Regions from separate parts of the Oceanobacillus iheyensis HTE831 genome, predicted to be linked through region 1. Evidence: predicted binding sites of a transcription regulator. Region 1 holds the regulator's gene; each other region holds the start of a gene.

Region 1 (4,224 bases):
TGGAGAAGCATATCCACGATCAAATTGCATACCTTCTACTACTTCAAGCTCTGTGTTGAAACCTTTAGATTCTTCAATAGTGATAACACCATCGTTACCTACACGTTCCATTGCTTCAGCAATCAATTGACCTACTTCTTCATCTCCAGAAGATACGGCAGCAATTTGTGAAATAGCTTCTTTACTTTCAATTGGTTGTGAAATTCCTTTTAATTCTTGAACTGCTAATTCAACAGCTTTTTCAATACCGCGACGGATTCCTACTGGGTTTGCACCAGAAGTTACGTTTTTCAATCCTTCACGAATCATTGCTTGAGCAAGTACAGTCGCTGTTGTAGTACCATCACCAGCAACATCATTTGTTTTTGATGCAACTTCAGATACTAATTGAGCACCCATGTTTTCAAATGCATCTTCTAATTCAATTTCTTTTGCAATCGTAACACCATCATTTGTAATTAGAGGTGAACCGAATTTTTTATCTAATACAACATTACGTCCTTTTGGTCCAAGCGTAACTTTTACTGCATCTGCCAATGTATCTACACCACGTAGCATTGCGCGACGAGCGTCTTCACTAAATTTTAAGTCTTTAGCCATTCTTTATTCCTCCTTGAATGTAGTTACGTATTTATCGTTTTAATCTAAATTTTTCATAAGAGTTTAGCCAATAATAGCTAAAATATCATTTTCACGAAGAATTAAGTATTCTGTACCTTCATATTTCACTTCTGTACCAGCAAATTTAGAAAAAATGATTCGATCTCCTTCTGAAACTTCAAGAGCAATCTTTTCTCCATTTTCTACACGTCCAGAACCAACTGCTACTACTTTACCTTCCTGCGGTTTTTCCTTTGCAGAGTCTGGAAGTACGATTCCGCTTGCAGTTGTTTCTTCTTGTTCAACAAGTTCGATAACAACACGATCTCCTAATGGTTTAATCATGTAGAATTGCCTCCTTAATTCGATATCATTTTATTTTATTAGCACTCTTCATAGATGAGTGCTAATCACAATTATTATAATAATTAATTCTATAAAAAAATGCAAGCAAAATAGAGTGAAGATATTATATTTTTTATATAACAAATGCTAAACAATTTCATAAATCAATCACAAAAAAATAATACTTCATTTTCTTTTCATTTAATAGCGTGTTCTGATTATAATAACTATATATGCATATGTTAAACTATATTAATTAGTACAGTACATGATAAAGGAGCGTTTTATTTGAGTCGTAGATATTGGTATGTCATTCTTACATATATTATTATGCAGTTTTCTGGGTTGCTTTTTGCACCGATTTTAGCAGTCGTTTTCGGTTTTTCTATCAATGATGCAACTATTTATTGGTCGATATTTTCCTTTGCCCTAGCAATCGTTATAACGCTATATTTTCTTAAACCAGATATGCAAATGCGAAATAACGAGGCAGCAGGAATTGAAAGTATAATACTGTGGTCTATAGCTGGTATTTTTATGGCTTTATTCGCACAAGGTATTGCTGCTCAAATCGAAATAGCCATCGGGATTGACCCAGGTTCCGAAAACACACAACAAATTATGGATATCACTCGAGCAGCACCTATATTCATGATCGTACCGGCTATCTTTGCTCCCATTTTAGAAGAAATTATATTCCGAAAGATTATTTTTGGAGAGCTTTATAAACGAATGAATTTCTTTTTTGCGGGGTTACTATCAGCGGTTATATTTGGGTTTATTCACTTAGACCCTAAGCATATTTTAATTTACGCATCCATGGGATTTGTATTTGCTTTTCTTTATGTAAAGACAAAACGAATTATCGTTCCTATTATTGTACACGCAGGTATGAACACCTTTGTTTTGTTAGCACAATATAATATTGATCCTGAAGAAATGCAACGTATTTTAGATGAGATGCAAATGATTTTCTTTGGAGGTTAATCCATGAGACATCCCTTTCTAACAAGAGCAGTTCTATACTTTCTTGTAGGAATTGCTTTTATATACTTTGGGGTTCAAAGTAAGGAAAGCACTGTTTGGAATTCTGTTACACTTATTTTTGCAGCAGTTTCTGCTTTGTGTTTCTTTGTTTCCTTTAAAATGATAGGTTATCACAATAAATTAAGAAAGAAAAAGTAGACTGTATTCACAGTCTACTTTTCTCATTAATATAAGGATAAACGCTTACATAATAATTGATTTAAAATAATGAAATAATTAGTTTAAAGAATAATGTTTAAGAAAATACACGAGTGATTGAAGCTCAATCGCTAAATCAATATGATGCACACGAATATGACTAGGTACTGTAATTCTTGCTGGGGTAAAGTTTAATATTCCACTAACGCCATGCTCAACAAGTTGATTAGCAATTGCATCTGCTTCATCAGCAGGTATCGTCAGAATAGCAACCTCTGTATTCTTTAACCTTTCCCCTAGTTCATCAATATGATAGACTGGAACTCCTCCGATATCGGTGCCTACCTTATTTTCATCAGCATCAAATGCAATGGTAATACGGATATTATTATTTTTCATAAAATTATAATGTAAGAAAGCTGTTCCTAAATTTCCAACACCAATTAACGCTACTTCTGTTATTTCATGTTGGTCTAATGTACTCTTAAAAAAACCTAGTAAATATTCAACATTGTATCCATATCCTTTTTTACCTAGTGCACCGAAGTAAGAGAAATCTCTACGAATGGTTGCGGAATCTACTTTAACCGCTTCACTTAATTCTTTTGATGATACACGCTTTTTACCTTGTTGATTTAAGTTGTTAATGAAACGATAATATAATGGCAAGCGTTTTGCAGTTGCTTGCGGAATCTTGTTTTGTTCCATACGACCTTCCTCTTTTCAATGCTTAGAATAATTATCATACTATATTTATTTTAACAGATTATTCCTTAGAAGTCGTGACATTTTTCACAATAATATTGTCGCTTCTTTGGCGATAAGCTAAACTAGTATTATGAGGTGACAATGAAATGATACTGATGCAATTAAACGGAATATCAAAATCTTTTGGCGCAGAAGAGATTTTGTCTAATATAAAAGTAGAAATTAAAGACCAAGATCGTATTGCCATCGTCGGTAGAAATGGTGCAGGAAAATCGACACTGCTAAAAATAATGGCAAATGAACTCCCTCATGATGAAGGAGAGTTTTTCAAACCGAAAGATCTTACCTATGGTTATCTATCGCAACATATGAAGTTAGAATCAGGTAAAACCATTTGGAATGAGATGGAAGATGTATTTTCCCATTTAAAACAGATGGAAAAAAAGTTACGTGAAGTAGAAATTAAAATGGCAGATCCTACTGCAGTAGATGAAACGAGTTACCAAGCCATTCTGAAAGAATACGATGAATTACAAATTCGCTATCAATCAGATGGTGGTTATACGTATGAATCGGATATAAAATCGGTACTTACTGGTCTCTCATTTGGTGATTATGATTATGAAACGCCGATTAACGAATTAAGTGGCGGACAAAAGACAAGACTCGCTCTTGGTAAATTATTGCTACAAAAACCTCAGTTACTCATCCTCGATGAGCCTACAAACCATCTCGATATTGATACACTAACATGGTTGGAAGGTTATCTCGTTAATTATCCTGGTGCAATTGTGATTGTTTCCCATGACCGCTATTTTCTTGATAAAACGGTATCTATCGTTTATGAAATTTCTAGACATCATTCGAGAAAATATCATGGTACCTATAGTAAATACCTGGAACAAAAAGCACTTGATTACGAACAAGAAATGAAAGAATACGTAAAACAACAAACGGATATTAAACGGATGGAAGAATTCATTCAAAAGAATATCGTCCGTGCTTCCACTACAAAACGAGCACAAAGTAGACGAAAGCAATTAGAAAAAATGGACAAGATGGATCGTCCAATGGGTGATGAATCATCCGCTTCGATGTCATTTCAAATTAATCGTCGTAGTGGCAATGATGTATTAAAAATTTCTAATCTAGGCTTCCGATATGAAGAACAACAAGAACCTACATTCCGCCATGTAAACCTTCATGCAAATCGCGGTGAACGTATCGCATTAGTTGGTCCGAATGGAATCGGAAAAACAACGTTACTGAAGACCATTGTGGAGAAAGAATTTCCTTTTGACGGAGACATCCAATTAGGAACAAATGTACAAGTCGGGTACTATGATCAGGAACAAACCGAACTTCACTCGAACAAAACCGTCCTTC
Region 2 (4,224 bases), 360 kb from region 1:
AGGTATGATTGCACTTACGATGACGAATGATTGGAGACAGGTATATATTATTTTCGCAATCGTAGCTTTCGCAGTTTTACTAGTAAATTATTTCAGTCTTCCACGTAAAAATATTTCTAAAAAGGAGGCATCACCATTATCATTTTTTCCTTACAAACAGGAGTGGAAAAATGCTATTGGATTAATTAGTGCTTCTATTCTTTTAGGTATCTCTAGTGCCGTATATTGGACCTTCTCACGTGATTATATAATTGGAATTGAACAACTACCTACCTTATTAGGCGATTTATTTTGGGTCCTTATTGGACTATCTGGACTTGCTGGTGGTACGGCGGGTTACTTTGTTTCCAAAATAGGACTATCCAAAGCGTATGTTATAACAGTAATTATGTTATCGACCGCTTCTTTATTATTAGGGTTATTTCCAACTAATACGTTAAGCGGGATTATTTCTCCAATCCTATTTGGAAGTTCTTATATATTTGTAACAGGATTACTAATTGTATGGGGTACAAATACTTTTATTACTAATGCATCGTTTGGGTTAGGTGTACCATTTTTATTATTAGCTTTAGGGCAAGTGTTTGGTTCGATTATTGCTGGAACAATAAGTGAAGCGATGGGGTACCCATTCTTGTTTATTTTCTCTGCTCTTATAGGCTATCTAACAATTTTTATTTGGCCGAAAGCAAAGAATAAACAGGAAACGGAACAATTAAGTGGTTTACATTGATGACTTAGTAACTGGCTGGAAAAGTAATTTGTTCATGACGTAATGACATTTAAGGATGAACCATATATGATTGATTTATTGACGGACGGAGGATTGACTCGATTTTTCTAAAGAGGTGGTATTTGTTGAATAAAGAAGTTGTTGGTAAATGTAAGATATGTGGAGACAACGTTTATTGTTCAGGTGGTTTTGTAGAAGGAGTTTTACAAGATGATAGAACACTTTTGTGTTTAAACTGCGCAGGAAGGGGCAAAAAGGATTGACACTCGACTGTCAATCCTTTTCCATTGTTACTTCGCAATAGGTTCGAGAGGTCCAAATAATTCCATATGAATATCGTTTTGAGCAATGTTCATATTTTGTAGATCATTGTTTATTGCACTCATAAAAGGCTTCGGCCCGCACAAGTAAAAGGCAGCATCTTTTGTAGGGATAACTTCTTTTAACCATTCATAATCGATATAGCCTTGTTTATCTCCATCTGTACGATTCGTTGGGTTACTATATACAACATACTGCTTCACTTGTTCTTTAGATTTTGCTATTTCAGAAACTCTTTTTCTCATCGCTTGATGGTCGATAGATTTGGCAGCATGAATGAATACTACATTCCGATTTGGCTGATGTTCTACAACGGATTCTAACATACTCATGATGGGAGTTAATCCAACTCCACCACTAATTAAAACTAGAGGACGGTGGTCACGTTCGTCTAAAATAAAATCACCAGCAGGTGCACTGATTGGTAAAACAGATCCCACTTCCACAGAAGTGTGAAGATAATTAGATACAACTCCAATCGGTTGATTTGAAGCTTCTCGTTTTACACTAATACGATAATAATCTTTCCCTGGTGCCGTTGATAAGCTATATTGTCGTAAATGAACATAAGCTTCACTTTCTATCTGTGCTTTTATCGTAATATATTGCCCAGGTATGAAAGTGGTGATTGGTAAATTATCATCCGGCTTGAGATAAAAAGAAGTAATCTCCTTACTTTCTTTTACTTTTTTAATAACTTTAAAATCACGAAAACCGGTCCATCCACCGATCTGGTTCTTTTTCTCGTTGTACATCTCTTTTTCTACGGATATAAAGATGTCCGCGATAACAAAGTATGCTTTTTCCCATGCCTCTATAATTTCGTCAGTAGCTGCATCTCCTAATACTTCCTTGATCGCTATTAACAGGTATTTACCAACAATAGGATATTGTTCTGGTTTAATATTTAAACTGACATGTTTATGTGCAATTTGTTTAACATGTGGTAAGATTTCTTCTAATTTCTCAATGTTTGCTGCAGCAGCGTATACCGTATTTGCTAGTGCTTTCGATTGGGCTCCTTTCCGTTGATTTGTTTGATTAAAGACATTTTTTAGTTCTGGATTGTTTTCTAAAAGTATCTTGTAAAAATGCTTAGTTATGGCTTCTCCGTGCTCCTTTAATACTGGTACGGTAGCTTTAATAATTTCTGTCGTTTTTTTGTCTAAAAGTACGGTTGTGTTTGACATGAAATCACTCCTAAATAAAAGATGTATTTTCTATACATCTTTTATTTTATACGATTACATTCTAAATACAATAAGTCTAACGCAACCATGTGTTACAATAATGTGAAAGATATAGCAAGTAGGTGTTAAAAAATGAACTTAAAAAAATATACCGATTATGCACTACGAGTTTTGATATTTACCGGTTTGAAATCGGATCAAGAGCTTGCGAATATTAAGGAAATAGCTGAAGTTTATCAAATTTCACAAGAACATCTGCGGAAAGTTGTGCATGAATTAACAAAAATGGAATTAGTTGTGACGATTCGTGGAAGAAATGGTGGGATAAAGCTAGCTAAACCAGCTTCAGAGATAAATATAGGACTTTTAATTAGACAGTTAGAGAATGATTTTGTTTTGTTGGAGTGCTTTGATAAAGGGACAAACCATTGTGTTATTTCTCCAGGATGTACACTCAAACACGTGATTAATAAAGCATTGGTAGCTTTCTTTAAGGTACTAGAAGAATATACACTAGAAGATTTAATTAAGAATGAAGAAGAGTTACTAGCACTCATGGGAATAGAAAAAGTATAATTGATAGAGGAGGGGATAATATTCCAATTGTCTTACAAAGAATTTATGAAGACTCGCAACCCGACGGTTATAGAGTTTTAGTTGATCGAGTATGGCCAAGAGGAATCTCAAAAGCGACTGCTAATTTAGATGACTGGGCGAAAGATGTTACCCCGAGTCCAAATCTTAGAAAGTGGTTCAATCATGATCCAGAAAAATTTGATCAATTTAAAAAAGAGTATAAAAAAGAGTTACTTGAAGATCAATCAAAGATAATGAAATTATTAGAGTTAAAAGAAATACAGGAAAAGCAAAATCTGATTTTGCTTTATGCAGCGAAAGATAAGGAACATAATCATGTTTTGGTTTTAAAAGAGGTTTTGGAGAATTATCAGCAGTAACTACAAATTTCTCACCTTGGAAGCACGATGGTCAGGCAACCGGAATTGATATTTCTGCCAAGAAGATAATTAAATTAACAGAAACAATCAATCAAATAATTGTTGATCCTTCGGGCCAGTCATGTAGTAAATGTAAGAAAAGATCATTTCGAATGAATTGGAATTGAAAACCCGCTTCAGAAATATACTGCGCTTTCCGTGGGCGGCTGGTGAGCCTCCGGATGCTCCGCATTCCGGGGTCTAACCTATGCCTCACTCCCACAGGAGTCTCCGTATATTTCTTACGCTTATATAGCTTTTATTCGTTTGTGAGAAAAATATTTTGGTTCTATGTCAAATGTGGTGGTGGGTTGAATCAACCCATCACCTTTTTCATTTCCTTGTTGCCATAGGATTTTCTTCTTTAATCTCTCGAAGCCTTTGATTCCATAAGAATTGCGTTTTATTACTTTAATCGTGTTGTTCACACCTTCACATTAGTATCTTTTATCCCTAACATTTCTATGATAAAATGGTTTTGCATTCGTTCTCTCTCCTTTGCCTTTTGTGTCGCAACTTTAGGGTATCAAAAGAGAGAGAACGGTGCATTTTTTACATCTTTAAAACATTGACAGGACAAGAAGCACCACCACATTCATTGTAGAGCCAATATTTTTAAAAACATTTTATTGAATGAATAACATGAAATCTGTTCAAGAAAAACAACCTCCTATAGTCATAATAAGTCCAAATACGAACTTTATGAAAATAGGAGGTTACATATGAATTAGTTATTCTCTTTCATTGATCTATCAGCTAATTGCATCATTGTCATATCATCCATCGGAGGATTGTGCAATCCCGCTCGAACGTCTCGATAGTAGCGTTGTAGATTGTTTTTCTCTGATAAGCTTTTTGCTCCAACAATCCGCATAGCTAAATCAACGGCATGAACAGCTTTATTAGTAACCGATAGTTTTGCTGCACCAAGTTCAGGTCCCATCGCAACACGAATGTTTTCATCGCCATTATCCCATTGTTGTGC
Region 3 (4,224 bases), 900 kb from region 1:
GGTGCTCATTGGCATGGTGTAAAATATGAATGTGTATAAACCCTAGAAACAATTTCCGTAATACTCTATCCTCCAAAAATATACCTCCAATAGCGTGAGATTCAATATCGAAGTTCGTTATCGAAACTCAATAATGATAGTAACATATGTACCCTTTTCAAAAAAGTTAATTTACAAAAACTTAACAAACGAAGCAATCTACATAAGTTATAAGCGTATGAATTAGTTTAAATTATAGTATAAATAAATCCAAATTGTAATTTTAGCCCATTCGCTTTTTTCATTCCACGTAAAATGATGAACCCTTCGTTTGTTATGAAGTGGAAAACTGATGAGGCTTAGAGGATATTCTAGTGTAGGGCTCTGAAGTCATAGATAACAAAATCTTCACGGAATGACTTGTTTTTTATGTTACTATTTTAGTAGGTAAAATGTGATGTGTAGACAAGGGGGCATACGATGATTTTTTTCAGGCATTTATTTGTAAAAGTCATCCGATTAAATAATTGGTTTCTTTTACTTTCGACGATTGTACTAGTACTGACAAGCAGTTACTTCATCTATTTTTTAGAACCGGATACATTTGCGGATCCTTTTGAGGGTCTCTGGTGGACAATGACAACCGTGACAACCGTAGGCTATGGTGATGTGTCTCCAACCACTGTTTCAGGAAAAATATTTGCGATGTTTTTATATATTATTGGAATCGGAATCATGACTATTTTTATCGGTAAAGCCGTCGATTTCTTAAGTGTTCGTAAACGATTAAAGGAGGCAGGGAAATTGAATATTACAACAGAAGATCATATTATCTTAATAAATTGGACAAAAAAAGCGAGTATTACGCTAGAAGAATTACTAAAAACATTCAATGATATATCCATCGTTATTATTGATGAAAAAGTTACCAAAACACCAATTTTACATGAACAAGTGGAGTTCGTTCATGGTAACCCAGCGAATACGGATGTATTACTACAAGCGAACTTATTAAAAAGTAAATCGATAATGGTTTTTGCTTCAGAAGACAGTGTCGCAACATCCCAAGCAGATGGTCAAACGCTGTTAATTGCCACGACTTTAGAAAGTATTGGAAAAGAATACAAAAAAAATATCTATACGATATGCGAGGTTTTAGAATCAAGGCATATCCAAGCATTTCAACATGTTTCCGTCGAAGAATTTATCACTGCCAATGATACGGCAGCGCATTTAGCAGCACGTTCGATTTTATACAATGGTTCGAGTGAAATTATTAGGCAGCTAACTAGCAATACAGCCTATGATCTGTATTCCATCAGTAAAAAAGACGCTTGGAAAACCTATGAAGATGCACGTGCCGAATTAGCCGTTCAAGGTGCCATGCTGATATCAAACGGAAATGACCTGTCGATTATTAAACAATTGTCCGCACCCATTCCACATGATGCAAAACTGTTTATCATCTGTGATGAAAGTGCTTATGAGAGAATTATTTCTTAATGGGGATTGGGAATACTTAGAGAGTTTATTTAAGTACAGAGCAACTAGCAAAGCAGGACGGTTGAAGTGGTTGAGCCGAGTTTTGATGTGGTAAGTGAATGAGTTTGACGGTTCGGATGATGGTATTTTTTAGTGGGAGATAGATTGGGTTTGCGTTGGATCGGGCTCGGAGGTCTGGGGGGTGTTCTATTGACCATCGTTTTACGATTCTCAAGAGCTAGTTTGGTTGAGAGGGCTGTTCTATTCACCACTTTTTCCGCTTTCTCCAGCTTTTTTGGTTAATAGAGCTGTTCTATTCACCACTTTTCCCGATTTCTCCAGCTTTTTTGGTTAATAGAACTGCTCTATTGACCACTTTTCCCGATTTCTTCAGCTTTTTTGGTTAATAGAGTACGTCTATTAACCACTTTTCTTGATTCTCTAGCTTGTTTTGGTTGAGAGACTATCGCTTGATTGTTTAATAAGTTTTGCACTCGGCCTAATTGTAAAATTCCAAAATGTTTTCTAAATTTCAGAATTTATGTTGACATTATTTGTGAAATATTTCACAATAAAGATATGGAAGATATTTCATATTTTACCGATAAGGATGTGGTGAGCATGAGAACAAGTCAACAAGCTGTGAATCGTGTGGTACTTATTGGGGGTGGATCGGTTGGTGTTAGTTATGCATTTGCATTGATGAATCAAGGTGTGACGGAGGAATTGGCAATTATTGATTTAGATGCAGATAAGGCTCTAGGTGATGTGATGGATTTAAATCACGGAAAAGCCTTTGCTCCTTCATTGACGAATGTGTGGTTGGGTGAATACGGGGATTGTAAGGATGCGGATATCGTATGTATTTGCGCTGGGGCTAACCAACAGTCTGGGGAAACTCGCTTAGATCTTGTAGAAAAAAACATGAAAATCTTTAAAGAAATTGTGACTGACGTGATGAATAGTGGCTTCAATGGTATATTTTTAATCGCAACAAATCCCGTCGATATCTTGACACAAGCGGTTATCTCGTTCAGTGGACTGCCGCCCCATCGTGTGATTGGGAGTGGGACTACGCTTGATACGGCAAGGCTGCGATATGAACTAGGAGAGTATTTTCACCTTTCACCGAAAAATATTCATGCTTATATTATCGGTGAACACGGTGATACGGAACTCCCACTGTGGAGCACAGCTACTATAGGAACGGTACCGCTTCTCACGTATTTAAATCGAAGTGAATCCTATACAACAGAAGATTTAGACGACATTTTTACAAATGTACGGGATGCAGCATACCGAATCATTCAGAAAAAAGGAGCTACCTACTATGGTATAGCTATGAGTCTTGTCCGGGTAACGGAAGCAATATTAAAAGATGAACACAGTATTTTAACTACCAGCAGCTTTCTTCAAGGTGAATATGGTGTAGATAATGTATGTATTGGCGTGCCGACGATTATCAATCGAAATGGGGTTAGTGAAATAATAGAAGTGCCAATGAACGAAGATGAACAGAAACAATTTAATCATAGCGTTCAGACGCTTAAGGGAATTTACGAACCTACGATGCAAATGATGAAATAGTATAGAACATGAATGAAGGGGAGCACATCAGCCTGCTTGTACGTTTTTGATTTTTGGTTATGTATTGGGGAGACCTTTTTTAGACTACGATGTTTTATTTACCGACTAACTAGGGAAAATAAATTGTACGTACAAAAATAAGAAAGGATGCAATACGATGCCACAAAATCCAAGAACAAAATATACAAATGAAGATTTCCCAAAGCAATTTCAAGAACAGCCAGGTATTCAAAGAGAAATGACGCCGATTCCTGACTGCGGCGAAACAACGTACAAGGGATCGGGACAGTTACAAGGCAGGAAAGCACTCATTACAGGTGGTGACTCTGGTATTGGAAGAGCTGCTGCTATCGCGTATGCTCGTGAGGGTGCAGATGTTGCGATTAATTACCTTCCTGTGGAAGAATCAGATGCATTGGAAGTAAAAGCACTTATTGAAGAAGCCGGACAAAAAGCCGTTTTACTTCCCGGAGATTTACGTGATGAACAATTCACTCGTTCATTAATACACGAAGCTATCAATGAACTAGACGGATTAGATACGTTAGTCATGGTTGCTGGTGAACAACAAGCTGTAGAAGACATTACGAATCTTTCAACAGAACAATTAGTATCGACCTTCCAGACCAATGTATATTCCATGTATTGGATGGTTCAAGAGGCCATCCCACACATGCCGCCGGGAAGCTCTATTATTACGACTTCCTCCGTGGAAGGTTATGACCCTTCACCAATGCTAATGGACTACGCGCCAACAAAAAGCGCGATTATTGGTTTCACCAAAGGGTTAGCCAAACAATTAAGTTCCAAAGGAATCCGTGTTAATTCTGTCGCACCTGGTCCTTACTGGTCTGCTCTGCAAATATCCGGCGGTCAGCCACAAGAAAACATTCCGAAGTTCGGTAAAGAAACACCTGAAACACCTTTAGGCCGAGCCGGACAACCAGCAGAATTAGGCGGTCTATATGTATTTATCGCTTCAGAACACGCAAGTTATGCGACCGGTCATGTATTTAGCGCTACAGGCGGTTTGCGTGCGAACTAAGCTTGATAAAACAATCTTATTCTCAATATAAAGAAGTACATCACTTTCTACAGTGATGTACTTTTTTATTTAGTGTGTAAATCTATTTAGGTATAAAGTTCGTAAAATATCCACAGTCAATGCCATTCTTT

The links. Region 1 encodes Rex, which represses fermentation and respiration genes when NADH is low (regulators of the CRP and FNR family bind a similar motif). Its sites were predicted from a motif close to TTGTGAAATATTTCACAA; they were not measured.
Region 2: nsrR (nitric oxide-sensing transcriptional repressor NsrR) is a predicted target of Rex. The motif match lies at 2,345-2,362, and genes of this name have one in related genera.
Region 3: OB_RS16705 (L-lactate dehydrogenase) is a predicted target of Rex. The motif match lies at 2,016-2,033, and genes of this name have one in related genera.

What each region holds. Positions count from the first base shown of each region.
Region 1 is NC_004193.1:686,593-690,816, reverse strand. Features, by position in the region: gene groL (chaperonin GroEL) at 1-600, opposite strand, end outside; gene groES (co-chaperone GroES) at 664-945, opposite strand; gene OB_RS03590 (CPBP family intramembrane glutamic endopeptidase) at 1,234-1,932, shown strand; gene OB_RS03585 (YdiK family protein) at 1,936-2,130, shown strand; gene OB_RS03580 (redox-sensing transcriptional repressor Rex) at 2,209-2,838, opposite strand; gene abc-f (ribosomal protection-like ABC-F family protein) at 2,985-4,224, shown strand, end outside.
Region 2 is NC_004193.1:323,335-327,558, forward strand. Features, by position in the region: gene OB_RS01685 (MFS transporter) at 1-733, shown strand, start outside; gene hmpA (NO-inducible flavohemoprotein) at 1,024-2,244, opposite strand; gene nsrR (nitric oxide-sensing transcriptional repressor NsrR) at 2,377-2,820, shown strand; gene OB_RS01700 (DUF488 domain-containing protein) at 2,841-3,200, shown strand; partial or broken gene OB_RS18720 (ATP-dependent Clp protease proteolytic subunit) at 3,239-3,367, shown strand; gene OB_RS18845 (hypothetical protein) at 3,488-3,667, opposite strand; gene OB_RS01705 (acyl-CoA dehydrogenase family protein) at 3,967-4,224, opposite strand, start outside.
Region 3 is NC_004193.1:3,413,988-3,418,211, forward strand. Features, by position in the region: gene OB_RS16695 (PadR family transcriptional regulator) at 1-76, opposite strand, end outside; gene OB_RS16700 (potassium channel family protein) at 460-1,482, shown strand; gene OB_RS18810 (hypothetical protein) at 1,827-1,955, opposite strand; gene OB_RS16705 (L-lactate dehydrogenase) at 2,083-3,048, shown strand; gene OB_RS16710 (SDR family oxidoreductase) at 3,206-4,093, shown strand.